3 regions of the Salinivibrio sp. VGrn1 genome follow, and region 2 is predicted to be linked to each of the others. Evidence: riboswitches for the same ligand, from Rfam matches in the RefSeq annotation. Region 2 holds a riboswitch; each other region holds the start of a gene.
What was found. A riboswitch is a leader RNA that binds a small molecule or an ion and turns the genes downstream of it on or off. The one in region 2 is predicted to bind thiamine pyrophosphate.
Positions count from the first base shown of each region.

Region 1: it holds a riboswitch for thiamine pyrophosphate, as region 2 does, so the genes downstream of both, thiD (bifunctional hydroxymethylpyrimidine kinase/phosphomethylpyrimidine kinase) here and thiB (thiamine ABC transporter substrate binding subunit) in region 2, are expected to answer to the same signal.
Region 3: it holds a riboswitch for thiamine pyrophosphate, as region 2 does, so the genes downstream of both, thiC (phosphomethylpyrimidine synthase ThiC) here and thiB (thiamine ABC transporter substrate binding subunit) in region 2, are expected to answer to the same signal.

Region 1 is NZ_SATA01000002.1:440,076-450,697, reverse strand. It holds gene EHW56_RS05035 (GNAT family N-acetyltransferase) at 47-676, shown strand; gene EHW56_RS05030 (EAL domain-containing protein) at 644-2,902, opposite strand; gene EHW56_RS05025 (HAD-IA family hydrolase) at 3,380-4,162, shown strand; gene EHW56_RS05020 (DUF3081 domain-containing protein) at 4,181-4,444, shown strand; gene EHW56_RS05015 (PAS domain S-box protein) at 4,521-6,410, shown strand; gene EHW56_RS05010 (bifunctional diguanylate cyclase/phosphodiesterase) at 6,407-8,164, shown strand; TPP riboswitch at 8,219-8,319, shown strand; gene thiD (bifunctional hydroxymethylpyrimidine kinase/phosphomethylpyrimidine kinase) at 8,381-9,235, shown strand; gene EHW56_RS05000 (potassium channel family protein) at 9,351-10,376, opposite strand; gene EHW56_RS15605 (methyl-accepting chemotaxis protein) at 10,550-10,622, shown strand, end outside.
Region 2 is NZ_SATA01000006.1:118,651-129,272, reverse strand. It holds gene EHW56_RS10860 (long-chain fatty acid--CoA ligase) at 1-56, opposite strand, end outside; gene EHW56_RS10855 (MJ1255/VC2487 family glycosyltransferase) at 228-1,355, opposite strand; gene EHW56_RS10850 (phosphatase PAP2 family protein) at 1,355-1,891, opposite strand; gene leuA (2-isopropylmalate synthase) at 2,416-3,978, shown strand; gene leuB (3-isopropylmalate dehydrogenase) at 3,981-5,075, shown strand; gene leuC (3-isopropylmalate dehydratase large subunit) at 5,097-6,518, shown strand; gene leuD (3-isopropylmalate dehydratase small subunit) at 6,528-7,130, shown strand; gene EHW56_RS10825 (DUF547 domain-containing protein) at 7,273-8,064, shown strand; TPP riboswitch at 8,103-8,204, shown strand; gene thiB (thiamine ABC transporter substrate binding subunit) at 8,248-9,243, shown strand; gene thiP (thiamine/thiamine pyrophosphate ABC transporter permease) at 9,249-10,622, shown strand, end outside.
Region 3 is NZ_SATA01000005.1:32-10,653, forward strand. It holds tRNA gene EHW56_RS08885 (tRNA-Asp) at 41-117, shown strand; tRNA gene EHW56_RS08890 (tRNA-Trp) at 264-340, shown strand; gene crcB (fluoride efflux transporter CrcB) at 794-1,174, shown strand; TPP riboswitch at 1,231-1,330, shown strand; gene thiC (phosphomethylpyrimidine synthase ThiC) at 1,424-3,400, shown strand; gene thiE (thiamine phosphate synthase) at 3,397-4,065, shown strand; gene EHW56_RS08910 (HesA/MoeB/ThiF family protein) at 4,049-4,816, shown strand; gene thiS (sulfur carrier protein ThiS) at 4,800-4,997, shown strand; gene EHW56_RS08920 (thiazole synthase) at 5,000-5,773, shown strand; gene thiH (2-iminoacetate synthase ThiH) at 5,773-6,924, shown strand; gene EHW56_RS08930 (glutaredoxin family protein) at 6,938-7,168, shown strand; gene EHW56_RS08935 (aminopeptidase P family protein) at 7,222-9,009, opposite strand; gene EHW56_RS08940 (LysR family transcriptional regulator) at 9,100-10,053, opposite strand; gene EHW56_RS08945 (multidrug effflux MFS transporter) at 10,152-10,622, shown strand, end outside.

The DNA of each region.
Region 1 (10,622 bases), on a different contig from region 2:
CAGCGTCGTCGCCCATCATTTGGTAAAGAGAGAGCAATAATCTTACATGGATGTGGATGTATCTGAATGTTGCGTCGTCACCATTCGGCCTGCGCAGCGCAACGAAGCGCGCTACTTTTGGCGTAATATATATTATTCCCGTGCTTGGAAGCAGTATGATGCGCCGTATACACCGATAGATCCGGTGTCGTTTTGGTCGTTTCGTTTTGGGCTTTTTCGTCGTTTCATCGTGGGTGACACGGCGCAGGTGATTTGTGTGGACAATAAGCCTGTGGGTTATGTCACCCTGTATTGGGAAGACAAGCGCACGCGTTGGTTGGAAGTGGGGATCACCATTTTCGATCCTGTCCACTGGGGCAAAGGTATCGGCCGACATGCTCTGACGCAGTGGATTGACCAATTATTTATTCGCCATCAAGTAAACCGAATCGGCTTGACCACTTGGTCGGGGAACACGGGGATGATGCGCTGTGCTAAAGCACTAGGGATGCGCGAAGAGGGGCGCTTACGCGCCGTCCGTTATTATCAAGGTGAGTACTATGACTCACTCCGTTATGGGGTATTGCGCGATGAGTGGTTGCAGCAAGCTGCGCCAGTGCGTCAAAACGGTCCTTCGTCCGCCAACACCCTGGCCGCTGTCGCCTCAACCATGCACCAAGACCATTCGCTGGTTTGATTGCGGCAGTAACCAATCTTCAAGTGCTGTCCGTTCAATCGGGCGAGAGAGCACATACCCTTGCAAGTAGTCACATTGGTGTTGGCGCAGCCAGCATAGCTGCTGTTTCGTCTCGACGCCTTCTGCTACTACGGTTAAACCGACGGCATGTGCCATGGCAATCATTCCTCGACACAGGGGCGCCGCTTTACCGTTAGGCTGATCGATATCCATAATAAAACTGCGATCCATCTTAATCACGCTAAACGGATATTGGCGCAGCAGCGAGAGGGATGAATACCCGGTGCCAAAGTCATCGAGGTACAGTTTTATTCCCAGTGCGTGAAGCTGACGCAAGTTCCTCCCCACCGTTTCTGAGTGCTCAAGTAAGGCCGTCTCCGTCATTTCTAACCCTAGACACTGAGGCGCGAACTGGTGCCTGGCGATCAGTGAGGCGACGTCATCGGCGAAGGTGGCGGACTGACACTGCTTGGCGGACACATTCACGGTGATAGAAGGGCATTGATTGGCAGGGAAGCGGGTGTGCCAGTTATCCAATACGTCGGCGACTTGCTCGAGCACCCAGTCGCCAAGCTCAATAATATAACCGGTTTCTTCTGCGATTGGGATGAACTCTGCGGGCGAGATCCCCCCTAGCGTCGGATGCTGCCACCGGAGCAGTGCCTCTGCATGGCTGAGTGTTTCTTGTTCGCCATCAAAAATAGGTTGAAACATCAGATGAAACTGCTGCTGTGCCAACCCTTTTTTTAAGTCTTGTTCGACAATAAAACGTTGCTGGACTTTGGCAAGCATGGCCGGCTGGAAAATCGCGAGGCGATCACGGGTTTGCTTGGCGTGATACATGGCAATATCCGCCTGCTGAATAATATCCGTCACTGATGCATTGGCTTTGTTCACCGAGGCAATGCCAATACTGGCGGACAGGTTAATCATATGCTCGTCCACCTTGTAAGGTGTGCTAAGCGCTTGAAGTAGGTGCTTGGCCCTAGTTTGTGCCAATGCCAGTGAACTGTCGGCTTTAAGCAAAATGATGAATTCGTCGCCACCAAAGCGAAACACACGCTCGCCACTGACGGATTGGTTCAGGCGTTTGGCTACCTGCTTGAGAAGCTTGTCACCCGTCATATGACCGAGAGAGTCGTTAACCACTTTAAACCGATCGAGATCGATAAACAGCAAGGTAAAATGCTCGCTGTACTGGGCGCTCACTTGCTGGAGTGCGCCCTCCAAGGCATTGTCGAGCGCCGCTCGGTTTGCCAGCCCCGTTAAACTATCGTGCTGTGCTTGGTGGGTGAGCTGGCGGGTCTGCTTGTTGACTAATTGTTGTGCCAATGACAGTCGGTTGGCGTAGGACCAAAAACTGGCCAGAACCGACAAGCCGAGTGACAGTACCAATAGTCCAACCAGCACCCCGTAGAGTAGCCCCGTGTGCAAGCCGCGTAGATGGGTGAACCTGACCACTAACCCTTCTTCGCTTCCGGCTATCGGAATAGTGATGTCGGGCGAGTGAGTATTTCGCCATTTTTGCAATGCTTGCGTTGAGTGCGTGGTAAACATTTGCTGGTGGCCAAAGGCTTCGCGGGCGATTAGCCCCATATCGGGCGCGGGGGTGTCATCTTGCCAGAGTGTGGGTAGAAAGGTATCAAAATAAAGTGTGGTGGAGAGAAAACCGGCTAATTGGCCGTCTCGTGCAGTAATGGCCGCGAACCAACGCACCCCATGTCCTTGCTCGTCGTGAATCAGTCTTGCCACCGGTTGGCGCTTAAAATAGGCACGCTCCATGGTGACGGTATTCTCGCATTGCGCATCCGCGCGCCAACCTAAATATCCCTCTGCCGCGGCTTTGGGAGACAAGTAAAGTGCGGGAAACGTATCACCTCGCATCACCCACTGGCAGGCGTGGTTATTGAGTGGCGGAAAGGGGTGATAGTGACCTTGTTGCGCGGCAAACTGTTTTAACTCAGCGCGATTGACCCGAGGTAGCCACATGACGCTATCAAGCCCTGAGCGCTTTTGGGTATGGTTATCGATAAAGGCATGGAATTTATCACGCGTTGGGCCGCCTTCTTGTTGCAGATAAAGCTGCGCCGATAGTTGTAGCTCATAGAGCTGAGAAAACGCTTTACTGAGTGCGTGACGCTGCTTTTCAACATCGGTAGAAAACCGGCTTTGCTGACGCTGGTTTTCCAAGGTATAGACTGACCAACCTGCGATCAGCGCAATCATAATAACCGTTAGGTAACGCCATAGAGGCTGTGAGGAAAAATACCGCATATAAAGAATACATCGAGTCTCACTATCGAGAGAGACAGGGTAGAGTGCATCGATGACAATCTGTGCCTATTTAGGTTTCATTTTTGTGACAAAGCGATGGTTTTCGATCGCAGGGCGCAGTCATCTGGTCAAATAATCGTCAAAAATGTGACGGTTTTTTATACAGGGTTAAGGTCGGTATCGGTGAGTGCGAAGATATGTAAATGTGAAATTGATCACGGTATGGTTAGGGGCTTGATTCGCCTCTGAAGTTTGGGCGCAATCGGTCAGTTATACAATTTTGTCTCGGTGATTCGATACATTCTGCCTGCGGTTTTGGTAGGACGCGTTCTCGTTCTCTGCTAACTTTCAAAGACTCGTTGGATAGCAAGTCCGATCCACCGTTCCCTTTCCTTTCTGGCTATAACACACTGATTGTGGAGGCGTTCCATGAAAAAATTGGAGAATATCTCTGCGATATGCTTTGACTTAGACGGCACGATCGCAGACCCTTTTGATGATCTTTATGACGCTGTCCTCGGCATGTTGCGAGGGTTTAATTTGCCAGAGGAAGAGCCCAGTGCGATTCGAGACTGGATTGGTGATGGTGCGGATCTATTGATCCATCGGGTGCTCACGCGACACATTGATGGACGGGTTTCAACCACAGTGTTGAATCAAGCCCGTGCGTTGTTCCTGTCCTCATACCTAGGCAAAAAACCGCCAAAAACTCGACTCTATCCAGGGGTACTTGCTTGCCTTGAAGGACTCTCTCAGCGCCAGTTCCCGATGGTATGTACCACGGACATGCAAACGGCGCATGCGAACAGCCTTCTTAGAGCGCTTGGGGTCAGCCACTTTTTTACCCGTATCTTAGGAACGGATGCGATCGCGGCCGGAAAGCCGGATCCCGATAGTATTTTTGAGTCGGCGGCGATTTTAGCGGTTCCGCCATCAGAATTGCTGGTGGTTGGCGATGCGGTGAATGATGTTCATGCGGCAAGGGCGGCGGGCTCTCCTGTCGTCTGCGTTGATTATGGCTATAATTATGGTACAGCGATCCAAAAAACGGGACCAGACACCACCCTTGATACATTGGCAACCTTGCCCAATATTATTTCTAAGCCAAACCGGATTAAGGTGTCAGGGCATGTGTTGACCACGCCACCGGTATTGGCCGGCCCACTTTATGGTCGTGGATCACGGCCGGGAGGTGGGGCACAGTTTCGCTAACACTGCCAGGAGGGAAGCGTGAAAAACGAACTCAATCCTACCCACCTACTACGCGCCTTTGAGATAGTGACAGAGTATGGTGAAGAAATTGAAGATGGACACCGCCTAGATGGCATCGACGCTTTCTCAGATTATGACGGCTATACCATTTATTTAGCGGGCAATGGCGTACAGTTACGTGTGGGGTTCCACAATACCTATGATCTCGACTATGAGCACGAAAACCTAAAAGAGCAGTTCCTGAAAAAGGTGGACGCTTTGGTCAAAAACTACAAAAAATGACTACGATATCAACTCGTTAGGTCCGTGGTAGACGCCCCAATATAGCTGGGGCGTTTTTGTTAGAGGCGGGAACACGATGACGGATCAATCTACCATGGATGGGTGGCGCACGGGCGGCTCGCAGGCTCACTACAAAGCGCTGGTTGACAGTGCGGCCGCCGCCATTTTAGTCATTGATGACCAAGGTATTATCCTTGATGCTAACCCTTTCACGCACACGCTACTTGGCTACGAGCAACAGCAGCTTATCGGCCAGGATGTGGCGTGTTTAATGCCTCCCGAGCATCGAGGCAAGCACGGCCAATACGTAGAAAACTACCTTGCAACCGGTCAGCCCAATGTTATTGGCACAGGGCGGCGCGTGAACGCGCGGCACCGTGATGGGCGCCTGATCCCAATCCATTTGGCGGTGAGCGAAGTGTGGATCGATGAACGACGAGAGTTTATCGGCATTATGTCGGATTTAAGCGCACTCACGCATGCCCAAGCCACTGTTCAGCACGAGCGAAATCGGCTAAAAACCATCATCGATGCCATCGGTAATCCGGTATTTGTTAGAGAATTAGGTGGCCAATATGCGTTGGCAAACCGAGCCTGTTTACAAGCGGTGGGAGCGGATCATGTGAGCCAACTGGCTGACGCATTTGGTCGCGCGCTCCCTGACGGCATGCGCGATACCCTCAATGCACTCGATCACCAATTAACGGTCGACGGTGAGCCTGTACATATTGATGTGACCTTGCGTGACGGCCGGACGTTTAAGTTGGCGAAAACACTGATCCACCATCTTGCCGGAGAGCCTTACGCGATTGTAACGGTGGCGTATGATGCCACACCGCTATTACAAGCGATGCAAGAGGCCGAGCGCGCCAACCAAGCAAAAAGTGACTTCCTATCCGCTATGAGTCACGAGCTACGTACGCCTTTAAATAGTGTGCTGGGGTACGCGCAACTACTACTCAAATCTCCCACTCAGATGCTGGCCGATGATCAGCGCCAGTACGTTGATCATATCCACCAAAGTGGGCGACATTTGCTGGCACTGATCAATGACGTGCTCGATCTGGCCAAAATAGAGGCCGGACAAACAGTGCTTCATCTCACCTGGTACCCTGTTAGCGCATTGGTCAATGATGCCATTCAAACCTTATCGCCGCTGGCAGAGCGACAGAACGTTAGCTTGCAAAATTGTTTGCCTGCGGAGCAAGAGGGAGAGCTTTATGTGGATCCAACGCGGTTTAAGCAAATCTTAATTAACTTACTCAGCAATGCAGTGAAATATAACCATCCACAAGGCAGGGTTTGGGTGGATGCGCACACGCATCACGGCAATCTGACCATGACGGTGAATGATACAGGCATTGGTATTGCCGACGACCAGCTCGACGGCCTTTTCGAGCCCTTTAACCGTTTAGTGGCAGAAGACTCTTTGATAGAAGGCGCGGGGGTTGGGCTGGCCGTCACCTATCAACTGGTGACTCAGATGCAAGGTGAGATCAGGGTTGCGAGTCAACAGGGCAAGGGCAGTGCCTTCTCGGTGACCTTCCCTTATCGCGCGAAGCCACACTCCTCTGAGCCCCTGGTTGCAGAAGCCTCTGACGCGAATATACGCCTCACTCAGCCACACCGTGTGCTTTATATTGACCAAGGCAGTCACCAGCAACGGCTGGTCTCTGATTGCTTTGAGGACTGGCCGCTGTTGACCTTGCACCATGCGCACGATTTTTCGTTGGCTGAAGCGATGACACATAGGCTCGCCCCATCACTTTTTATCATCCATGGTAATGACTTAGCGCGAATGCCCGCACATTGGACGTGCCTGATGGAGCATAAACCGCTGATCATACTTGGGGCGGAAGGGCAAGCCCATTGCAGCGCCGCCACACCACACATACGACTACAGCAGCCCGTATCGTCAACTGCGCTCGCCGCGGCTATTCAATCGTTATTAGAGGACAGGGAATGATAAAGTCACCATCACAAGCGACCATTTTGATCATTGACGATCGCGCGGAAAACATTGACTTACTCACCGCGATGCTTGACCAAGCGGGGTACGTGCATCTGATTGGGCTAACGGACCCCTGTGCTGTGCACGACCACTTGTCGCCGGTGCCCGATCTTATCTTGCTTGATATGCGCATGCCACGGCGCTCGGGACTCATGGTGCTGGATGATCTGAACCAAGCATTGGGGGACCATTGTCCACCCGTCATGGTGCTCACTGCGGATAATGATGTGGGGTTACGTAATCAAGCGCTATGCCGAGGGGCGATAGATTATATCAGCAAGCCGTTTGATTATGACGAAGTGCTTCAGCGTATTCACAACCTACTGCAGTTACAGCTTAAAACATTGAAAGAGCGTGACCAAGCTGCGCGTTTGCAAATGTTGGTGAACAAACAAACCGCCACTTTACGCGCCCTTTCTCTTACCCACCCATTGACAGGTCTCCCCAATCGCCGAGCCTTATTGGATGCAGCGGAGCGACAATTGATGCGAGGGTCGGTGACGGTGTTGATGATTGCGCTTGATGGGATGGAAGCGGTGACGCAGCATCAAGGGCATTTAATGACCGAAGCCCTGTATAAGCACATTGCTGAGCTGCTGGCGAACAGTGCGGTGGCGCGCTCGCATCGAGTGGGGGTTTGGGACAGCTCGAGACTGGTGATGCTGATAGAGGGAGACGGAGAAGAGGCGGTGAAAAAAGCAGCGAGGATTCACCGACTCATCAGTGGTCATCATACCCTCGAAGGGCGACTGATGTTCTTGCATTGCCATATAGGGATCAGCCGTGCTGACTCGGAAAGCGCCGATGTGCCGCAGTTGTTTCGCCAAGCGATCCTGGCTATTCCGACCGATGATCAGGCTGTCGGTGAGTATCAGCCCGAGCTAGACAGTAAAGCGCAGCGAGAGCACTTGATCCGTACTGAGCTAGGCCCGGCCTTGCAAAGCAATCATCTCTCCTTGGTCTATCAACCTAAATGGCGGCTTGATGGGGGCCTGCTGGTGGGCGCAGAAGCACTACTGCGTTGGCAGCATCCAGCCCTAGGGGCGATAAGTCCCGCCGAATTTATTCCCATTGCCGAGCGCAGCGCCGATATGATGCAACTTGGCGATAAAGTACTGGCGATGGCACTGGAGGCGGTGGCGCAATGGCGCGTACAGGGCCTGACTGATGAGCACTTTCATCTGTCAATCAATGTCTCTGCCCAGCAACTCCGGCATGGTTTTGCCGAGAGTGTGCTGGCTCGCTGCCATGCGACAAACACGCCGCCGGCGATTATTCAATTGGAAGTCACGGAATCGGCACTGATTCAGCAAATCTCGGTGGCATTGCGCGAGCTACAACAGCTGCGGGATGCCGGGATGCATATCGCGTTGGATGACTTTGGCACCGGTTACAGCTCGTTAAGTTACCTTAAGCAACTGCCAGTAGACTGGGTTAAACTCGACCGCAGTTTTATTCAAGATTTGGCCACCAACGCCAGTGACAAACACTTGGTGGGTAGCGTGATTGAGTTAGCCCATGGCTTTGGTCATGGCGTGGTTGCCGAAGGGGTGGAAGAAGTCAGCCAGCAGCAGGTGCTACAGACAATTGGCTGCGACCAAGTGCAGGGGTTTTTATATGCGCGGCCGCTTATCCAAGATGGATTCGAACAACTGCTTAAAACCGCCCAACAAGGCAATACGACCATTAACCATTACGAGAATGTGTAAACGCGCCATCAGAAACATCAGACTTGCGCTTTATCATTAAGGTTTATATTCTGACCGTGTTAGTCGGGGAGCAAGTGATTGCTGAGACTGCGAAAGCAGGACCCGTAGAACCTGATCCAGTTAGCACTGGCGGAGGGAACTGACACGTTCAGCACACGAAGTGGCGCATTCTGGCTCGCTTTGTCTCCTTCCGCCCCTGATGATTAAGGGGCCATTATGAACCTATCTCCACCTGTTATTCTTACCATCGCCGGCTCAGACAGCGGTGGCGGTGCTGGCATTCAAGCCGATATCAAAGCGATTTCAGCCACCGGCGGTTATGCGTGCTCGGTGATCACCGCGTTAACCGCGCAAAACACCTGTGGCGTTGAGGCCGTCTCGGCGGTTGATCCTGGTTTTGTCCGTGCCCAGTTAGAGGCCGTCTTGTACGATATGCCGGTGCGTGCAGTGAAAATTGGTATGCTCGCCAACCAAGCGGTTATTCGCGAAGTGGCCGCCGTGCTGGCGCGATCGCCTCACTTACCGGTGATTTTAGATCCCGTGATGGTAGCCACCAGCGGCGATCCTTTGTTGGATGAACACGCCATGACAGCGCTGATTGAAGCGCTGATCCCGCGAGCAACCGTGCTCACCCCCAACCTGCCTGAGGCGGCGCGATTAACCGGTCAGCCTGTTCCCACCTCCATTGAGCAAATGCATGCGTTAGTTCCAGCCCTACGTCGGCTCGGGTGCCCGTATGTGATGCTCAAAGGCGGGCATTTACATCACGCCCCTGAAAGCGTGGATGTGTGGATTAGCCAAGATACCTGTCAAACCCTGAGCGCCCGTCGGGTTGAAACCGTTAATACACACGGCACAGGCTGTTCACTGTCTGCGGCGATGGCCTCTTATTACGCGCAGGGAATGACGCCCGTTGAAGCCGGGCGGGCGGCTAAGCAGTATTTGACAGAGGCTTTAGCGCATAGTCAGCAGTTAAAGGTGGGAAGAGGCGCGGGGCCTGTGCATCATTTTTACGCCTACCCAGTCGAAGCGTGTCATTCTGATGCACAAGAAACCTCGGTGGTCGAATAGACCGTTTTTTCGCGAATAGGGCACGTAAAGCCAGTCCGCCGCCTCCGTCTTGGCGGCGGCGGACTGCTCCGGAAGGGTTAATAGCCAGTGTCGCGTGTGATAAATGGTGCCCGAATCACGCCGCCGACCAATGCGGTAAACGTTCAGCGGCAATATAGAAAAGGCGATCGCCGGGGGCGACTTCGGTTTGCAAGCTGGGGTTAAGGGTAATGCCCTCACCTTTGTCGATACCAATTAAGGTTGTATCGTATTCATGCTTTAACTGATTGAACAAGGTACCCACATCCGTCGTGCTCGCGTTAGTCGGGTAGCGCGCACAATACTGTGTCATCCCTTGTGCGGTACTCAACAACTCGTGATGCAACTGGCTGGAACCCGGATCAACAGCGGCTTTCGCCAGCATTTCTACGGAAACAGACGGTACACATTCTGCGTGTGGATAGTGTTGTTTGAGTATTTGGCTCAGCGCGTCGTCTTGAAAGTAGGCGAGCAGATGCGCTGACGGATTTTTATGCGCGCAGAACAGGGCCGCTGATAGGGTGATATCGTCTTCTGGGTTGTCGATAATAATGCTCGAAGCACTATCAATCCCCGCACGCGCAATCCCCTCTGCATCGGTAAAGCTGGTGACGCGTACAAATTCCACCTCGCCGGGGAGCGGATTTTCCATTTCGGGACGTACGCAAAGCACAATCGGACGATCGCCATGCACACCGCTTTGTAGTAGACGAATGAGCTGAATGGTGCGTTGACCATTCCAGCCCAACACCAGAATATGATTTTTCACAGTAAGACTCCGTTTTCCTTGTAATCCACGTCGCCAATAATCGACCAACGCACTGGTCACATGCCCAATCACAACGGCGAACAGCCCTAGCCCACCGGGAATAATCCAAAAGGCGGTAATCCACTGTCCTGCTTCTGTTGCGGGCGAATAATCGCCATAGCCGACAGTGGACGCGGTGACCATCAAGTAATAGACATAGCGGCCGAGTGACTGGGTCATCTCAGTTTCACCGGCGCCGTGTAAAAGTAGCCAGCCAATCCCGCCATAGGCGAGTACCACCAACCCCAAAATACGCCCGTTTAAATGCGCGAAGTGGCTGATAATCCAACGTTTAAAAAGCAACCAAAAGGTCATAAATGTTCGCTCATTATTTACAGTGATCGCAGTATGAAGTGATTTGCGTCAGGTTTACAGTGTAAATCAGCTCCTTGCGTCAATGCGATCACACTTTGCTTGGATAATCATACATCAGTGAGATAAACCGCTAAAATATTGTAGGAAGCTTAATTACTTAATGAGGAGTCAGCGTGTTTATATCTCGTCGTCAATTAGAACAAGAGCAGCAAAAACAAGTCGCTCTGCAGCAAAAAATTGAGCAGA
Region 2 (10,622 bases):
TTTTGGGCGGCAATCTGATCGCGAATGCGCGTGACGATATGGTTTTGGGTGTTCACGGAGTCTCTCTTGGCTCGCCGTTTGGCGAACACATGTACGCTCAATAATGACAGCGAGTTTACCGAGCGCACCATCAAACTCAAGAGAAATTGAGTGAATGCTCTAGCAAAAATGTAAAAACGTGATTCAGCCTTGTGGAAGCAGCTTATCGGCGCGCGCCGCACATCGCACTACCGAATCAAGCGTTGCAACCTGAGTGGGTGTGGATCCATGCGCATTGATGAGCGATTAAAGTCCAAAATCGACTCCTCAACCGTTTCTGGATAGTCAACCTGAGCCCATAGATGGTGAAACAGGCTACGTGTCTGACTTAACTCTCCTTTTACCAGCCACTCCGCCAATGCTTGAGCAACATCTGGGTACCCAATCGCGCCCACCGCCGGTGCCTGCAGCCATTCACGTACCGCGCTCGCATTCAAGCTATCCATACTGTGTGCTAGCCCAAGCTGAGAAAGTGTTGCGACATTACTCAACTGTTCAAACTGACCAGACAATGGCTTTAAAAGGAGCTTTTTCCCTAAACTTAATGCCTCCGATGGAAGCTCAAATCCCCCATTTGCGATCACACCCTGGCACTGATGCAGTGCCGTGTGAAAGCTTTCTTTGCCTAAGGGCATTAGCGTAAGGTTTTCACGTTGGTAGGGGGCATTAACCTCGGGGTGAAAGCAGATAAAAGGTTGGCTAAAGCGCAACAGCAGCTCACTGACTGAAGATAAAGATTCAAAGGGGAGATACACCAGCACCGCCCTCTCCGCAGTGGACGATGCCACCGCTTTATCCACCGGAGTGGTATCAATAATTGGGGGTAAGATCGGTTGGTTAAAGTGATACCAATGCAAGCCAATGGCATAGTCGGTTGGCGCAAAATAACGCATGATCATGCGATTGATCAGCGTTTCTCCATGTTTGGGCACCGCGTGAGAAAACGCCGCTTGGTGGCTGATCGCCACCGATGGCACCCCTTGCCGGCGCGCCGCCCACGCACTGATGGGTTCAAAATCAGAGATAACCTTATCGTAACCTGATACATCAAGCTGGCGAATATCGCGTCGTAGCTGTGTAAAACGATTGTGTCGCGCGGTGGCTAACATATCAATTTTGCCATCACGGCTGACAAAGCTCATGCCGGTAAACGTGCGATAGTCACCAAATGGCGCCATATCAAAATAACGCTCGGCTGGCCGCCCCGAAAAAACAAAATCGACCTCGACATCATATCCTGCTAAGGCACAAGCCATGGCGCGGGCTCGCGATATATGCCCGTTACCGGTTCCCTGAACACCGTATAAAAGCTTCATTAAATACCTGTTATTCCGTAAAGATCGAAAGTGATACTGTGTGCCAACGTCGCGCACAGCAGCCCTAACCCAGCGCCAACCACGATATCGCTCACAAAGTGCACGCCCAGTAACACGCGCGAAATACCGATTAGGCTGGCCCAGATGAACACCAAAAGGGTTAACGAAGGAAAAAAGGTGCTCAGCAATGAGGCCATGAGAAAAGCGGCGGCCGTGTGGCCTGATGGCATACTGTAAAGATCGGAAGGCGTGATAAAGGCAGGTAACTGCGAAGGACGTGCGCGCCGAAAGCTGCGTTTAAGCACCCAATAGATCGGGAGTTCGATGGCAAAAGCCATCAATCCTGTGAGCAAAAACCAGAGCCCGACCGCCTCATGAAGCCACCATGCAGTAAAGCCAATCACCAGATAGAGTGGCCCGTCACCTGATCGGGAAACGGTACGGGCTATTTTCGCTGTGCCAGCGCTAAAGCGGTGAGATAAACACAGTGTCGACACCGTGTGGTCGAAGCGTTTAATCGCGGTAAAGCTTCTCATCCTGCCTCCCAATGCGGCGAGCTGATGGTTAAACTCTAGTCAGCCGGTATGACAGGTCGGTGACGTTATTGGGTCATCTCGATGAATTTACGTCGCCGCTTGAGCTCAGGTACGTTGGGACAAGTAAAAATAATGAAGACTGGACAAAGCCGCGCCAGAGCGTAGCACAAAAATCTAACTTTTAGTTTTAAAACCAGTTTAATCAACCAGTTTTTTACCGTTATATTGCGCAGAAAACGGGTTTTGTTTTTTTCAGATTGACGCTTTCCCCATCGCTCTGTTATTTCTGGTAACAGAATATTTACTGACGGACATCAGCATGACACTGTTTCACCTACGCCTCATCCTCCTCCTTATCGTGACCCAGTCGCGCGGGTAGGTTTTGGGCAGAAAACAGTGAATGCCAAATCTCAAAAACCCGCGCCAGACGCGGGTTTTTTTGTATCTAACGTCGCCAAAATAACATCAAGCGCCAATTAAAGAGCCCTTCAAAGCGGCCAAGCAAACACAACAGGGAGTCACCCATGAGCGAGAACAGCCAAGTCATTCTGTTTGATACCACCTTACGCGACGGCGAGCAGGCGCTGTCAGCAAGTTTAACCGTCAAAGAGAAATTGCAGATCGCCCAAGCCTTGGACCGCTTGAAGATAGACATTATTGAAGCCGGTTTTCCGGTCTCCTCACCGGGCGATTTTGAATCCGTGCGCACCATTGCCGAGCACATGCAACATGCACGCGTCTGTGCCTTGTCTCGCGCGGTTCCTAAAGACATAGATGTGGCCGCCGAATCCCTCAAAGCCGCTGACGCCTTTCGTATCCACACTTTCTTGTCCACCTCAACCATCCATGTCAAAGATAAGCTTCGCCGCAGCTACGATGACGTGGTCGAGATGGGGGTACGCGCCGTTAAGCATGCACGCCAATACACGGACGATGTGGAGTTTTCCTGCGAAGATGCCGGGCGCACCCCGATAGATAATCTGTGCCGTATGGTCGAAGCGGCGATTGATGCCGGTGCGACCACCGTCAATATCCCAGATACGGTGGGTTACACAGTGCCGAGTGAATTCGGCGATATCATTGCGACCTTGTTTAACCGCGTGCCGAATATCGACAAAGCCGTGATCTCTGTCCATTGTCATGATGACTTAGGGATGTCGGTCGCCAACTCTATTGCCGCGGTTCAAGCAGGCGCTCGCCAAGTGGAAGGTACTATCAATGGCATCGGTGAACGTGCGGGGAACTGCGCGCTGGAAGAGATTGCGATGATCTTGAAAACCCGCGCTGACTTGTTAGGCGTAGAAACAGGATTGAACCACACCGAAATTGCCCGCACCAGCAAGTTAGTTAGTCAGCTTTGCAACATGCCAATCCAACCCAATAAAGCGGTGGTCGGAGCCAATGCCTTTAGCCACTCCTCCGGCATCCACCAAGATGGCATGCTGAAAAACAAAAACACCTACGAAATCATGACCCCAGAGTCGATTGGTTTGGGCAAAAAGGCGCTTAATCTGACCAGCCGTTCCGGCCGTGCCGCGGTGAAAAGCCACATGGATAACCTTGGCTACGACCAACAAGGTTACGATTTAGACTCCTTGTATCAATCTTTCTTGCAGCTGGCAGATCGTAAAGGTCAGGTGTTCGATTACGACTTAGAAGCCTTGATGTTCTTCAACAACCTCAAAGAAGAGGACGACTTCTACAAGCTGAACTATTTAGGCGTGCAATCGGGCAGCCTAATGGCGACCACCAGCATCAAGTTGCAATGTGGCGACGAAGAGAAACGCGAGGCGGCAATTGGTAACGGCCCCGTCGATGCCCTTTATCAGTGCATCTATCGGATCACCGGCTATGACATTGAACTGGATAAATTCGATCTGACCGCCAAAGGGGAAGGAGAAGATGGTCTCGGCCAAGCCGACATCATTGCTAACTACAAGGGCCGTAAATATCACGGCACCGGGGTGTCGACCGACATTATCGAAGCCTCAGGTGAAGCGCTACTGCATGTGATCAATGCCATTTATCGCGCCGACAAAATCGCCCAGATTAAGGAACAATCCCACTTAAAACAGGAGACAGTATAACCATGGCCAGCGCACATCAGATTGCTATTTTACCCGGTGACGGTATCGGCCCCGAAGTCATGACGCAAGCCGAGAAGGTGCTTGATGCGGTTAGCGAGCGATTCTCACTCACTTTGGAACGTCACCACTATCCTGTGGGCGGTGCCGCGATTGATGCCCATGGCTCGCCGCTGCCCACACAAACCTTGGCTGGGTGTGAAAAAGCCGATGCGATTTTATTTGGTTCAGTGGGCGGCCCAAAGTGGGAGCATTTACCGCCAACCGAGCAACCGGAACGCGGTGCCTTGCTGCCATTGCGCAAACACTTTGGGCTGTTCTGTAACTTGCGTCCGGCACAAATCCACACTGGTCTCGAAGGCTTTTGCCCGCTGCGCGCCGACATTGCCGACAAAGGCTTTAACATCGTGGTGGTGCGAGAGCTAACCGGTGGGATTTACTTTGGTGAGCCCAAAGGACGTGAAGGTGAAGGCCGCGAGGAAAAAGCGTTTGATACGGAAGTTTATCATCGCTATGAAATTGAGCGTATCGCCCGCATTGCCTTCCAATCGGCTCAGTTGCGTAATAAGCAAGTGTGCTCAATCGATAAAGCCAATGTACTGCAAAGCTCAATGCTATGGCGTGAAGTGGTGGAAGAGGTGGCCAAGGACTATCCGGATGTCCACTTGAGCCATATGTATATCGACAACGCCACCATGCAGCTGATTAAAGACCCATCGCAATTTGATGTGATGCTGTGCTCGAATATTTTCGGTGACATCATCTCCGATGAGTGCGCAATGATCACCGGCTCAATGGGCATGCTGCCATCTGCGAGCTTGAACGCGAGTAAATTTGGTTTGTATGAACCCGCCGGCGGCTCTGCCCCCGATATTGCGGGTAAAAATATCGCCAACCCAGTGGCGCAAATTCTCTCCGCCGCGCTAATGTTACGCTACTCGTTAGGCGAAGAAGACGCGGCCTGTGCGATTGAGCATGCGGTCAGCCAAGCACTGGCGGCCGGTGAGCTGACCGCTGATCTGGCGGGCAACCATCCTGCCCTCAGTACCGAACAAATGGGCGATCGTATCGCCGCCTATATCCGCCAAGGCGCAGAATAATTACCCGTAAGGATACGAGCTATGTCGAATGCAAACACCCAGCAAGGCGCCAAGACCTTGTACGAAAAAATTCATCAAGCCCATATTGTCACCGAGCAGCCCGGCGAAGCGCCGCTGCTGTATATCGACCGCCATTTGGTGCACGAAGTGACCTCACCACAAGCCTTTGATGGTCTGCGGGAAAAAGGGCGTCCGGTGCGCCAAGTGAGTAAAACCTTCGCCACCATGGATCACAATGTCTCCACCGAAACCAAAGACATTAACGCGTCAGGGGAAATGGCGCGTATCCAAATGGAAACACTGGCCAAAAACTGCGAAGAGTTCGGTGTCACTCTGTATGACTTGAATCACCCTTACCAAGGCATTGTGCATGTGATGGGCCCCGAACTTGGTATTACCCTGCCCGGCACCACCATCGTCTGTGGTGACTCTCACACCGCAACCCACGGTGCTTTTGGTGCACTGGCCTTTGGCATTGGTACCTCTGAGGTCGAGCACGTGCTGGCCACCCAAACGCTCAAGCAATCCCGCGCCCGCACGATGAAAATTGAAGTCACGGGCAAAACCGCCCCCGGGATCACTGCCAAAGATATTGTCCTAGCCATTATTGGCAAGGTCGGTCATGCCGGCGGCACCGGGCATGTGGTGGAGTTTTGCGGGGACGCAATCACCGACTTGTCGATGGAAGGGCGAATGACGGTGTGCAACATGGCAATCGAATTAGGCGCCAAAGCTGGCCTGATCGCCCCGGATGACACCACCTTTGCCTATTTAAAAGACAAGAAATTTGCCCCGAAAGGCGAGCAATGGCAGCAGGCAATCGCCTATTGGCAAACCTTGCATTCGGACGCCGATGCGCAGTTTGATCGCGTGGTCACCCTCGATGGCAGTCAAATTCACCATCAAGTGACCTGGGGCACCAACCCCGGCCAAGTGGTCAGTGTGCATGATACCGTGCCTGCTCCAGAGACAATGAACGATCCGATTGAACGTCACTCGGCAGAACGCGCATTAAAATATATGGGGCTGACACCCGGCCAAGCCATCAACCAAATCCGTATCGATAAAGTCTTTATTGGCTCTTGCACCAACTCACGGATTGAAGACATGCGCGCAGCCGCCGCGGTCGCCAAAGGACGACGCGTGGCAGAGGGTGTACATGCCATGGTAGTGCCGGGCTCCGAGCAAGTGCGGGCACAGGCGGAGCAAGAAGGGCTGGATGTCATTTTCCGTGACGCTGGCTTTGAATGGCGTTTACCCGGCTGTTCGATGTGTTTGGCGATGAATAATGATCGCTTAGGCCCCAAAGAGCGCTGCGCCTCCACCAGTAACCGCAACTTTGAAGGGCGTCAAGGCCGTGAAGGCCGCACCCACTTGGTCAGCCCAGCCATGGCCGCAGCGGCGGCGATTGCGGGCCATTTTATCGACGTTAACCAAATATAAGGAGGCCTTATGTCAGGCATACACACTCATACCGGCATTGTTGCCCCGTTGGATGCGGCAAACGTCGATACCGATGCGATCATTCCTAAGCAGTTTTTGCAAAAAGTCACCCGCACCGGCTTTGGGCAGCACCTGTTTCACGATTGGCGCTTTTTAGACGATGCGGGCCAGCAACCGAACCCCGAGTTCGTGCTTAACCAAGCACGTTACCAAGGCGCGAGCGTCTTGCTCACCCGCGAGAATTTTGGCTGTGGCTCATCCCGCGAGCATGCGCCTTGGGCGCTGGATGATTACGGGTTTAAAGTGATTATCGCCCCCAGTTTTGCCGATATTTTCTATGGCAACTGCATCAATAACCAAATGGTGCCGGTGACCCTTGAAGAAGCCCAAATCGATGCTTTATTTGCGTATGTAGCCGAAAATGAAGGCGCGACGGTAACCCTGGATTTGCCCGCCCAAACCATTCGAGCCGGTGAACACTGCTTTGCCTTCCAGATGGATGATTTTCGCCGTCATTGCCTGTTGGAAGGGTTAGATAGCATCGGTCTGACGTTGCAGCACGAAGCCGATATCTCACGCTTTGAAAAACAAATACCAGACTTTTTGGTGTAATACGCCCTCCAAGAACGCCAATAAGCGCGGTATTACCCGTACTTATTGGCGCTTCAACCCATTTTTTCCATCCTCAATGAAAACAACCGCTGACTCGCTTGGTCTAGTCTCAAAGAAGGTTTGATCGCATTAAGGACTGGCAATGCAAAAACATTTGATAATTCTGCTCTGGTTAGTGTTTCCGCTCATCAGCCAAGCCGCGCCCAAAGCGGATTACTGGGCAATGTGGGATGCCCATAACCCTGACAGCCAAGCCACGTTTACCCATCACAGCTGGCAAGTGTTACTCGATAAGTATTTGCAATCTCAGGGGCAGCACACCTTATTTAACTATGCCGCCGTCACGGATAACGACAAAGCAACCCTCGACCATTACATTGGTATGCTCACCGCGCGCGACCCACGTACCCTGACCAAAGACGAGCAATACGCGTATTGGGTTAACCTCTATAATGCGGTCACGGTAAAACTGATTATCGCCGAGTACCCGGTCCGTTCCATCACCAAACTCGGTGGGCTATTTAGCTTTGGCCCTTGGGATGATGAAGTGGTTACCGTCGCTGGCGAGCCGCTCACTTTAAACGATATCGAACACCGGATTTTACGCCCGCTTTGGCAGGACCCGCGTACCCACTATGCGGTCAACTGTGCCAGCCTTGGCTGCCCTAATCTTCAGCCACAAGCCTTTCAAGCAAGTGCACTTGATGCACAGCTCGAGCACGCCGCCTATACCTTCATTAACAGTGATAAAGGCGTGAGTCAGCAAGGGGAAAAATGGCAACTTTCCTCAATTTATGAATGGTTTGAAGCTGACTTTGGTGGCGATAAGCAGGGCGTGATCGCTCACATAAACCAGTATCGCGATATTCCATTGCCACAAGAGGCAACATTGGAATACGACTACAACTGGGACCTTAACCAACTCGGCAACTAAAAGGCTTGGTTAACCCTAAGCCAATCAGTACAATACCACCGTACTCATTGGGGAGCCTCACGGCTGAGATTGCGCACTGCGCTAGACCCATCGAACCTGATCCAGCTAACACTGGCGTAGGGATTGAGACTTGATGTTGCCATCAACTTGCCTCAACACCCACGCCCAACTTAGGAGCGTGCTGTGAAAGTTTTTACCTCTGTTCTCACTCTGGTTTCTTTATCGCTATTATCACTCGGCGCCCGCGCCGCGGACCCGCTTACTGTCTATACCTATGACTCCTTTATTGCTGAATGGGGGCCGGGGCCTAAAATTAAAGCGAAATTTGAACAGCAATGCGATTGCCAACTTGAGTTTGTGTCTCTCGACGATGGGGCCGCCTTACTTAATCGCCTGCGCATTGAAGGAGAAACCACCCAAGCCGATATCGTACTCGGTATGGATACCAACTTAATGAAAGAAGCCGAGCGCAGTGGGATTGTTGCCGAGCACGCGGTCAATACCGAGCGCCTGCAAGTGCCTGGCGGGTGGGATAACAAATACTTTATCCCTTACGATTACGGCTATTTTGCCTTTGTGTATGACACTACTCGTTTGCTCGACCCACCCAAAAGCCTCAAAGCCTTGATTGAGGAGCGCGATGACATCAGTGTGATTTACCAAGATCCGCGCGTATCAACGGTCGGCCAGGGGCTAATGCTTTGGATCCAAAAAGTGTACGGCGATAATAATCAACAAGCATGGCGCGATCTTGCCGATAACACGATCACTGTGACCAAAGGCTGGACCGAAGCTTACAACATGTTCCTCAATAAAGAAGCGGACATGGTGCTCTCTTACACCACCTCGCCGGCTTACCACTTAGTGGCCGATGAAGACGATCGCTTTGCCGCCGCTATGTTTGAAGAGGGGCACTATATGCAAATCGAAGTCGCCGCTAAATCAGCCTATACCGATCAGCCGGAACGTGCGGATGCGTTTTTACAATTTATGCTCAGTGATGCGGCACAGTCGGTGATCCCAACCACTCAGTGGATGTATCCGGTCACCGATGTCAACTTGCCTGATGTCTTCTACACCTTGGACAAACCGCAAGAGAGCTTGCTGTATCAGCCTGATGAAGTGATGGGCAATCGCCAGCAATGGGTGCGTGACTGGCAAACCGCGCTGGTTGAATAGCCAAGATGCTCAACCCTTCTCGAACCTGGCCGGGCAGTATTGCGGCCAGCTTGGTCGTGGCTTTGATTGGCAGCGCACTCTGGGCGTTATTCTCTCACAGCCACGATTTGTCACTTGCCTCCTTATGGCAAGATACCTACTTGCGTCATGTCACCTACTTTAGTTTTAAACAGGCCGCTTTATCCGTCGTACTTAGCGTTGGGCTAGCAGTGCCAGTCGCTCATGCGCTGTCTCGCCGACAATTTCCAGCAAAGGCATGGCTGCTGAAGTTATTCGCCATGACCTTGGTGCTGCCGGTCTTGGTGGGAGTATTTGGACTGGTTGCTATCTATGGCCGTAGTGGCTGGATTGCACAAGCTTTCGCGCACTTCGATGCGGCTATGCCGTTTTCTATTTATGGCTTAAGTGGCATTTTACTCGCCCATGTGTTTTTTAATCTCCCTTTTTCCGCCCAATTAATGGTGCAAGCCTTAGAGGGGATCCCAGCCGATCAACGCCGTCTTGCTACCCAGCTAGGGCTCAAAGGCTGGCAACGTTTTAAGCACCTAGAATGGCCGTATCTACGCCAAAGCTTGCCTCATATCGTGGGGCTAGTATTTATGTTGTGCTTTACCAGCTTCGCGACTGTCATGGCACTGGGCGGCGGGCCGAAAGCGACGACCATCGAGCTGGCCATTTACCAAGCCATTCATTTTGATTTCGATTTACAAACGGGTGCTGTCCTCGCGCTGTGGCAAATGCTGCTATGCGGGGCCATCGCATTTACCGTGCAAACCTTGACGCGCCCGCTGCCGAGCACACCCAGTGAAGTGCTGCCGCTTCCTGCATCTTTGGATAGCCGTGCGGCCAAGTGTTGGGACGGCCTTTGGATTGGCCTCGTTTTACTACTGGTGTTACCGCCTCTCGGCGTGGTGATTGCACGCGGATTGAACCCCAGCGCATTAGCGGTGCTCGGCGATAGCGCATTGTGGCAAGCAACTCTGCACTCGCTGTTCATTGCCACGGGCGCCACCACCTTTGCTTTTGTGTTAGCCGTGGCGGTGATCTTAGCCAGTCGGCACTGGCGCTTACATGGACGAAAAAAACAGGCGGATGGGATAGAAACGCTCGGTGCCATCATCCTGGTAGTGCCAAGTATCGTGCTCAGTACTGGGCTTTTTTTGCTGTTTCGCCAGTTTAGTAACGTATTCAGCTTAGCGCTGTGGCTGGTAATGACAGTGAACGCCCTGATGGCGCTGCCTTATCTTATCAAGGTCTTGAGTGCCCCCGCCTTCCAGCTCGCTCAGTCATACCATAACTTGTGCGCCACCTTAGGCGTCAGAGGCATCACGCGTTTACGTCTGATTGAGTGGGACTGTTTACGTGCACCTATTGCGCGC
Region 3 (10,622 bases), on a different contig from region 2:
AGCCAAGAGATATAAGTCTTTAGTCATACAGAATTGGTGCGGAGTGGTAGTTCAGTTGGTTAGAATACCGGCCTGTCACGCCGGGGGTCGCGGGTTCGAGTCCCGTCCACTCCGCCACTACTTAGAAACCCTAGCTGAGAAGCTGGGGTTTTTTGTTATTGAGTCGTTGGGGTGATTTGCTTTATAAATAAGCGATTAAACGTCTGAAGAGTAATTGGTGGTGGTAATTTGTCGCGGGATCGCTACAATAGGCACCTATATACAGGGGTATAGCTCCAATTGGCAGAGCAGCGGATTCCAAATCCGCGTGTTGGGGGTTCGAATCCCTCTACCCCTGCCAAATACCAAAGCATCGACATTGTCGGTGCTTTTTTGTATGTGAATCATCAAGCTTCTCGTAATCCGATTAAGGGTAGATGTGAACATGCAAACTACAAAAGGCGTGTTGGGTACTGGGTCGCCAGCCCGGTTGAATCCCTCTACCCCTGCCAAATACCAAAGCATCGGCATCGTCGGTGCTTTTTTTGTATGTGAATCATCAAGCTTCTCGTAAGCCGATTAAGGGTAGATGTGAACATGCAATCTACACAAAAGCGTGTTGGGGGCTGGGTCGCCAGCCCGGTCGAATCCCTCTACCCCTGCCAAACATCAAAGCATCGACATTGTCGGTGCTTTTTTTGTATGTGACTCATTATGCTTCTAGCACCCCTAACCCTCTTCCCTTTTTCTTCCTCCTGTTTCTTGTTCACATGTCGCGGTATGATGACTTTTTACCAATCGAAAGGAGCACCCTGTGGTAAGCATATTGTGGGTAGGACTTGGTGGCGCATTAGGGGCGTCTTCGCGTTTTTTAGTTTCAGAGTGGAGCGTCGCGGTGTTTGGTCGAGGATTTCCCTACGGCACCCTAATGGTTAATGTGCTGGGATCATTAGCGATGGGTGTCTTTTTAGCGGCGATGAGCCAAGAACTGATTGCCCCAGTGCCTTGGCGTCAACTGATTGCGATTGGCTTTTTGGGCGCGTTCACCACCTTCTCGACCTTTTCAGTGGATACCTTGCTTCTTTTTCAACATGGTGAGACGGTGAAAGCCTTGTTAAACGTGGGTCTCAACCTTGCGTTGTGCTTAGGAGCGGCCGCGATGGGGGCTTGGTTGCTAGGACGCATTACTGGGTAGGTAAAAACATGCCATTACGTCGCTTGTTGTTGCGGCGGTGATTTCTTATACTGGCGTTGAACTTGTCGGAGTGCCAATTGGCTGAGACCACGTTAAGTGGGATCCGTTGAACCTGATCTGGTTAGTACCAGCGAAGGGAACAAGAGATGCATCAGATCACAGACCGTACGCGTCTGCCAGTTTGCTCACATCTCAATTCAGCGTTTTCCGGCAAGCATTAATTCCCATAATGAACACCGGAGTAATGCTATGTCGACCCGTAAACAGGCCCGTCTTGAGGCCAAATCTTTTATCGATTCCCTCTCTGCGCAAACCTACCCCAACTCGGAAAAAGTCTATGTCGAGGGATCGCGACCCGATATTCGCGTAGGGATGCGAGAAATCCATTTGTCTCCGACCTTTGTGGGTGGCAGTAAAGATAATCCGCAGTACGAAGCCAATGAATCCATTCGGGTTTATGACACATCAGGGCCTTATACTGACCCACAGAGTGCTATCGATATTTACCAAGGCTTAGCGCCAGTGCGCAAAGCCTGGATTGATGAGCGTGCCGATACAGAGTTTCTTGATGCAGTGAGCTCAGACTATGCGCAGACCCGCCTTAGTGATGAAACCTTAGATGATCTTCGCTTTAGTGCCTTACCGTCTATCCGTCGGGCAAAACCTAACCAATGTGTGACCCAACTTCACTACGCACGCCAAGGCATTATCACCCCAGAGATGGAATTTATCGCTATCCGGGAAAATATGGGACGTCAGCAGTATCGTGAAGAGCAGCTAAACCGCCAGCACCCAGGAGAAAGCTTTGGCGCGCATTTACCCTCAAACATCACTCCCGAATTTGTGCGCCAAGAAGTTGCTGAAGGGCGTGCGATTATTCCGGCCAACATTAACCACCCAGAAGCGGAGCCGATGATTATTGGGCGTAACTTTCTGGTGAAAGTGAATGCCAATATTGGTAACTCGGCGGTGAGCTCCTCCATTGAAGAAGAAACCGAAAAGTTGGTGTGGGCGACCCGTTGGGGCGCGGATACGGTGATGGATTTATCGACCGGACGCAATATCCACGAAACCCGCGAGTGGATTTTACGTAATAGCCCAGTCCCGATTGGCACCGTGCCTATGTATCAGGCGCTTGAGAAAGTGAATGGCATTGCCGAAGACCTGACTTGGGAAGTGATGCGCGATACCTTGATAGAGCAAGCCGAGCAAGGGGTCGACTACTTTACCATTCACGCTGGGGTGCGTTTGCACTATGTGCCCATGACTGCCAATCGCGTGACTGGGATTGTCTCGCGTGGTGGGTCGATTATCGCCAAATGGTGCTTGGCGCATCATCAAGAAAGCTTCCTCTATACCCATTTTCGTGAAATCTGCGAGATTTGTGCTGCCTATGATGTATCGCTGTCATTAGGCGATGGGTTACGTCCCGGCTCAGTAGCTGACGCGAACGACGAAGCCCAGTTCAGTGAGTTACGTACCCTGGGCGAGCTAACCAAGGTGGCATGGGAATACGATGTGCAGGTGATGATTGAAGGCCCCGGCCATGTGCCCATGCACATGATCAAAGAGAATATGGACGAGCAGCTCACCCATTGCCACGAAGCGCCCTTTTATACTTTAGGCCCGCTGACTACCGATATTGCGCCTGGTTACGACCACATCACCTCCGGGATTGGTGCGGCGATGATTGGCTGGTTTGGGTGTGCGATGCTTTGCTATGTCACGCCCAAAGAACATCTGGGTCTGCCCAATAAAGAGGATGTTAAAACTGGGCTTATCACTTACAAGTTGTGTGCGCACGCCGCCGACTTAGCCAAAGGACATCCGGGCGCGCAGGTGCGAGATAACGCCATTTCCAAAGCGCGCTTTGAATTTCGCTGGGAAGATCAGTTTAACCTTGCATTAGATCCAGTGACGGCGCGTGCTTATCACGATGAAACACTGCCTCAAGAGTCGGGCAAGGTCGCGCATTTTTGCTCCATGTGTGGGCCAAAATTCTGCTCTATGAAGATCAGCCAAGAAGTCCGCGATTATGCCAAAGAAAATGGCTATGCCGCTGCGGGCGAAGCGATTGATGTCACCATGCTGGAAGACCCGTTAGCAGGCATGCAGCAAAAATCGCAAGAGTTTCGAGCAAAGGGCAGTGAGCTCTACCTGCAAAAATCCCATCATTCGTCACAACAAGGCGCTGAGGTAGCGGACAGCGATAAGGTGGAGTCATGAGCCTGACCCCGTTTGCATCTATGTCTGAAGGTATAGGCCCATTATATCCGGTGGTAGACGATGTGGACTTGCTCGAACGCTTGCTTTGCTTGGGGGTGAAAACCGTGCAACTGCGTGTGAAGCAGCCGGGACATCCCCAATTGGCAGACTGGGTACAGCGTGCGGTGGCGTTGGGCCGCGCGCACTATGCCCAGGTGTTTATCAACGATCACTGGCAGCTTGCGCTTGAAGCTGGCGCCTATGGCGTTCATCTGGGCCAGCAAGACATACAAGAGGCGGATCTTGACCGGCTCGCACGACAAGGCGTGCGCCTTGGCGTATCGACACGCAGTCCCGAACAACTTGCTGCAGCGATTGCGCTCTCGCCCAGTTATCTTGCCATCGGCCATATTTTTCCCACTACCACCAAACAGCTCGCCGAGCCGCCGCAAGGCATTTCTGCGTTAGCGCAGCAGGTGGCGACTGTGGATGGCCGCTTCCCGACGGTGGCGATTGGCGGTATTGATCTCAACCGAGCCCCTGACGTTTGGCGCACTGGCGTGGACGCCATTGCGGTGGTCCGTGCCGTGACGCAAGCGCCTGATTTAGCGGCGCGCATTGACGCATTTGACCGCTGTCTTAATCCATCCAGACAACAAGGAGGGCGTGATGCTATCGGACAGTGAATACCTGCGTTATAGCCGGCAAATCATGCTGCCAGAAGTTGGAGAGTGCGGGCAGCAGGCACTTAGCAAGGCGCGTGTGTTAATGGTCGGTGCCGGTGGGCTTGGAACCACCGCGGGCCTCTATCTTGCAGGCGCTGGCGTGGGTCAGTTAGCGATTGCTGACTCGGACCACATTGAGCTATCTAACTTGGCGCGTCAGGTGGCGTATCGGGAGGCGCAAATCGGCACCGATAAAGCCGCGTCGCTAGCCGCTAACTTGGTCGCGCTGAATCCACATTGCCAGTGCCGAGCCATCAATGCCTATCTAGAAGGTGAGCGTCTGGCGCTCGAAGTAGCGATGGCGGATGTGGTCCTTGATTGCAGTGATAATCTCGCCACTCGCCATGCAGTCAATCAAGCCTGTGTAGAGGCTGGTACGCCGTTGGTGAGCGCAGCGGCGATCGGTTGGCAAGGCCAGTTATTGGTTTATCAACCGCATAGCGCATGTTATGCGTGCGCCTTCGCAGACGTGACGCTTTCTGAACCCACACGCTGTGCAGAATCCGGGGTAATGGGACCTGTGGTCGGCATGATGGCCACCGCGCAAGCGCTGGAAGGAATAAAGCTGTTATTAGGGCAGGCGGTCGGGACCAATCGCTTGTCACGACTGGATGGACAAACCATGACATGGCAGCACTTTTCGCTGCCCGTGGATCCGCATTGTGCGGTTTGTCAGCCTAAGCGGGAGGTAAGCGATGCAGTTAACCATTAATGACACGCCGACAGAGGTCAATGCCACGACCGTCGCGCAATTGATTGAGGAGATGAAGGTGCCAGCCGAGTCGGTCGCAGTGGCGCTAAATCAGACCATTATTGCGCGTGATGCTTGGTCATCCACGTCACTTACCGCTGGCGATAGCTTGGCGGTCTTTCAAGCGATTGCCGGAGGATAATCATGTTAACCATTGCGGATACGACGTTTTCATCTCGACTGTTAACCGGCACCGGCAAGTTTGCTAGTCGCAAGACCATGGCCGAGTCACTGGCGGCCAGTGGTACTGAACTGGTCACCATGGCGCTAAAGCGAGTCGATGTCCATGCCATACAAGATGATATTTTAACCCCGCTGCGCGAGCTCGGTGTGCACCTGCTGCCCAATACCTCGGGGGCGAAGAATGCGCAAGAAGCGGTCTTTGCCGCGCGTCTTGCTCGAGAAGCATTGGGAACGCACTGGGTGAAGTTGGAAATTCACCCCGACTCCAAATATTTGATGCCTGACCCGATTGAAACCCTTCAAGCGGCGAAAACCCTTGTGGATGAGGGGTTTGCGGTGCTGCCGTATTGCCATGCTGACCCTGTGCTGTGTAAGCGTTTGGAAGAGGTGGGGTGCGCGGCGGTGATGCCTCTTGGGTCACCGATTGGCTCCAACCAAGGACTGGCCTCAATGGCGTTTCTCGACATCATTATCGAGCAAGCCCGTGTGCCGGTGATCATTGATGCTGGCATTGGCGCACCGTCAGATGCGGCGTTAGCGATGGAGCGCGGCGCTGATGCCGTCTTGGTGAACACCGCGATTGCCACCGCTGGCGATCCGATTGCCATGGGCGCGGCGTTCAAACAAGCGGTTGAAGCCGGACGATGTGCGTATCGCGCTGGGCTGGCGGGCACACAAAATCACGCCCACGCTTCTAGCCCCTTAACCGCGTTTCTTGACGCTAAGGAGGCGTGATGAGTTTTTCTGAGCGGTGGGCGGCACTCGATTGGGATCATCATCGGCTTTCGATTTACAGCAAAACGCGTCAAGATGTTGAGCGGGCGTTGGCCAAGTCATCGCGTAATTTGGACGACTTCGCCGCCCTGATCAGCCCTGCCGCTGAAGGATATCTCGAGGTCATGGCTCAGCAATCTGCGGCGCTGACGCGGCAGCGGTTTGGCTACACCATGGGGTTTTACATTCCGCTGTATCTCTCCAATTTGTGCGCCAACGTGTGTACTTATTGCGGTTTTTCGATGGAAAACCGAATCAAACGGCGCACGCTGGATGAAGCCGAGATCGCCGCCGAGTGTGAAGCGATCAAAAAAATGGGCTTTGACAGTGTGCTCTTGGTGACCGGTGAGCATGAAACCAAGGTAGGGCTCGAGTATTTTCTCCGCGCCTTACCGGTGGTGAAGCAATACTTTCATCATGTGGCGATGGAGGTGCAGCCGCTAGATACCGAGGCGTATCGCGCCTTGGTGGCACAAGGTGTGGATGCGGTGATGGTGTACCAAGAAACCTACCACGCTCCAACCTATGGGGAACACCACAAGCGCGGGAATAAAACCGACTTTCACTACCGGTTGCAAACCCCAGATAGGTTGGCACAAGCAGGGGTCGATAAGATCGGCTTGGGCGCCTTGATTGGCCTAGAGGACTGGCGTACCGACAGCTTTTTTACCGCCCAGCATCTGCATTATTTGGAAAAGCAATACTGGCAAAGCCGCTATTCGCTATCTTTTCCGCGCTTACGTCCTTGCGCGGGCGCGCTGCAGCCGAAATCGGTGATGACGGATAAGCAGCTGGTTCAGCTGATTTGTGCCTATCGGTTGTGGAATCCGCAGGTGGAGCTGTCGCTATCGACACGTGAGTCACCGCACTTTCGCGACAATGTGTTACCGCTTGGGGTCACGAGCTTATCCGCGGCGTCAAAAACCCAACCGGGCGGCTACGCGAACCCGGAGCCACAATTGGAGCAGTTTGCTATCAGTGATGAGCGCAGCGCGGCAGAGGTAGCCGCCAGCGTTCGTGCGCTCGGTTTTGAGGTGGTGTGGAAAGATTGGGATAACATCTACGATATCGCGCGTCAGGCGCAAATGGCTTCACAAACGGCAGCGGGTTAGCGACAATGCGGGCATGAAACGTATTACTGTATATGTAGGTCCGCGCTGTCCTCACTGTGAGGCGGCCAAAGCTTACTTGGATAAAAAAGGGCTGCGTTATCGTGTTGTCGATACGGCCACGCCCAAAGGCAAGAAGCTGCTGGCGGCAACTGGCTCGCGGGGTGTCCCGGTGATTTGCATTGGCGATACGACTTTGCGCGGCTTTTCTCCCAAAGCGGTCGAGAAAGCCCTGAAAGGGGAATAAAAAAAGCGTCCAATCGGACGCTTTTTGTTTTTCATACTCGGTGAAGACGCGACTTAACGACTTAACGGCGCGGTCGCTTGTTTTAACCAAGCTTGGTCTTGATCATCGAGGTGGGGACTGATTTCATCCCACACGGTTTGATGATAGCGATTCCACCACTGGATTTCCGCCTCGCTGAGTAAGCTCACATCGACCAAACGACGATCGATCGGTGCACGCGTGAGTGAGGCAAACCCGAGCATCGTCATGTCGCCCTCGGTGGGCTTTTCTTCAATCAACTCGAGGTTTTCAATCCGGATCCCAAACGCGTCGGCGCGATAGTAGCCCGGCTCGTTTGATACCACCATGCCCGGCAATAGCGCGACGCTATTGGGCGCTTTGGAAATGCGCTGCGGGCCTTCGTGCACGTCCAAGAAATGCCCGACACCGTGACCGGTGCCATGGTCAAAATCATAGCCGTGTTGCCACAAATACTGGCGTGCTAAGGCATCAAGCTGGCTGCCTGAGGTGCCTTTCGGGAACAGCGCGGTCGCTAACGCAATATGCCCTTTAAGCACCAGCGTGAAGGCCTTTTTGATCTCAGCGCTGCACTCGCCCACTGGCACGGTACGGGTGATGTCGGTGGTGCCGTCATAGTATTGACCGCCTGAGTCGACCAAGTAGACGTTGTTGCTCTCAATCACGCTCGGTTTGGGCTGATTGTTGTGGTTATAGTGACACATGGCCGCATTGCCACCGGCGGCGGAAATGGTATCAAAGCTTAAGTCGACCAGTTGATCGTCTTGTTGGCGGAATTGATACAGGGTGTCTGCGAGCACGGCTTCATCAGGGCGTTCACCGGCGTCGACTTGACGGTCAAACCAGGCCAAAAAGCGAGTCACGGCAACACCATCGCGCACGTGACAGGCACGCATACCGGCGATTTCTTGCGGGTTCTTGGCCGCTTTTTCAAGCGCACATGGGTCTTGCGCTTCCACCACAGTGACTTGCGCTTGTTGGAGGGTGTCCAGTGTCCACGCATTGGCACCGTTTGGGTCGACCAATACACGTTGACCGCTCAGCGCTTGCAGGGCATCAACCAGACTATCAGGGTGCGCGACGCTCACGCCTTGGCCTACGTGAGCAGCAAAGCCTTCGGGGAGACGGTCAGGGTCGATAAACACCGTCACGTCACCGGATTGCTTGATAATCGCTTGGGTCAGTACCACGGGCAAACGTGGGATATCGCGACCACGGATATTGAGCAGCCAACAGACGGCATCGGGTTGAGTGAGTACCGCGGCATCAAGATTCTGATCGGCTAACTGCTGGCCAATGGTTTGACGCTTATCCAAGCTGGCGCGGCCGGTTTTCTCTTCACCCAGTAAAATAGCAGGGCTATTAAGCGGGGCGGGGCGATCGTCCCACAAGCTTTCAATCGGGTTTTGCTCCACACTCACCAGTGTCAAAGCCCCATCCAACGCGCGTTGAGTGCGTTTGTACCAAGCAGCGCTATGCATGCGAGCGTCGATAGCCAGCTTGGCACCTTTTGGCAATTGTTGCTGGGCCCATTGTACCGGTGGCTCATCAATCAGGTGGCAGTAGTCAAACAAGCCGGCGGGGACTTGCTTACGGACTTGAACCACATAGCGGCCATCAACAAAAATTGCTGCCTTGTCGCGGGTGATCACCGCAGCGCCTGCTGAGCCGGTAAAGCCGGTCGCCCAGTGAAGGCGTTCGTTGTGCTCAGGCACATACTCACCGAGGTATTCGTCTTCATGGGGGATGAGTAGGGCGTCATAATCGTGTTGAGCCAGCCAGTGTCTTAGCTGCTCAATACGCTTGGTAAGGGTCGCGTCCATTATTCTTCCTTCTTTGTATGGGGTGAACTTGCCATGTTCGGCCACGCGTAAAAAACCAGTGGGTTAGACCCTAGCGCGATTGGCGATAGGCTACAATTTTGCTGGGCTAAATTGCTGACAGCGTGAAATAATCAAGGCTTTCAGCCATTGGTGCCCCGGGTCATTTTCTTGATTTTGATGCCAAAACAAGGTGTACGCCATCGGCGGTATTGGCGTCGGTAACGGCCTTACCACCAAATTGAGCGACGCGGCAATATAATGCGCAAACTGGCTTGGTGAAGTAAACACCAGGTCGGTATAGGTACACAGGCTCGCCGCACTGTTGAAATCTGGCACGTACATGGCAATGTCACGCTCAATATTACGCTCTGCCAGTTTATAGTCCAACAGCCAGCGGTCATTCCCATCACACTTCACCTGTACATGTCGCAGTCCAAGGTAACGCGCTTCATCCCATGGACCCTTGAGTGCCGGGTGATCAGCGCGCATCAATACACACTGGTGATCTTGGCAAAGCTCTTGGTAGCGTACGCCTTTGGGCGGCATCATGGTCAGCATGGCATCGGCGGGATTTAAATCTTTACCGGTAATGCCAAAGTCGATATTGCCTCGCGCAAGCCCATCAAAGGTGGTTTGATCCCAAGCGGCGGTATTAAGGGTGATAGCTGGGGCCGCTTCTAGCATATCGCCAATAAACTGTGGCAGTAGCAATGGATAGGCGCTCTCGACGAGGGCAAAGCGAAAACAGCGATCGCTTAAGTGCGGCTGAAAGTGATCCGGCTCGGTCATCGCCGCAACATCATTGAGTAAAGCGCGTAATTTGGCCTGTAAGGCTTGCGCTCGAACGGTGGGTTTGAGCCCGTGGGCCGCTCGCGTAAAAAGCGGGTCGTTAAATTGCGCTCTAAGTCGGGCTAAGTTTTTACTCACTGCCGATTGGCTTAAATGCAGCCGTTTTGCCGCGCCCGTGACATTACACTCTTCCAACAATACATGTAAGCACACCAATAAATTAAGGTCGGTGCGCTGCAGCTGGTCCAAATCCATTACAGGTATTCTCCTTGGGAATAACTGCTTTTACTATAAACCATTATGGTTCATATCCTGAAGCCACTATACTGCGTGCCTGTATAGAGGAGTAACCAATGTCACACACTGATTCACCGACATCGAATCGCTTACTGGTCGCCTTAATGGTGTTACTGGTGCTGTTTAGCCCGATGGCGATTGATATTTATTTACCGGCGTTGCCGCATATGGCGGGAGACTTTAACGTTAACCCGACGCTGGTACAGGATACCATCACTTGGTTTATGTTTAGCTTAGGCTTAGGTCAGCTGTTCGCTGGCCCGTTGGCTGATCGCTTTGGTCGCAAACCTGTAGCCGTCATTGGCATACTGCTCTATGGACTGAGCTCTTTGATGGCGTGGCTCGCCACCTCGATGGATATGATGCTGGTGGCGCGTTTGCTACAAGGTTTTGGCGCGTGCGCGACTTCCGTGTGTGCATTTGCAGCGGTGCGTGACAGATTCGGTGCAGAGCGCAGCGGCCACATGATTAGCTATCTTAATGGCGCGATTTGCTTTGTTCCTGCCTTGGCGCCGCTATTGGGGAGC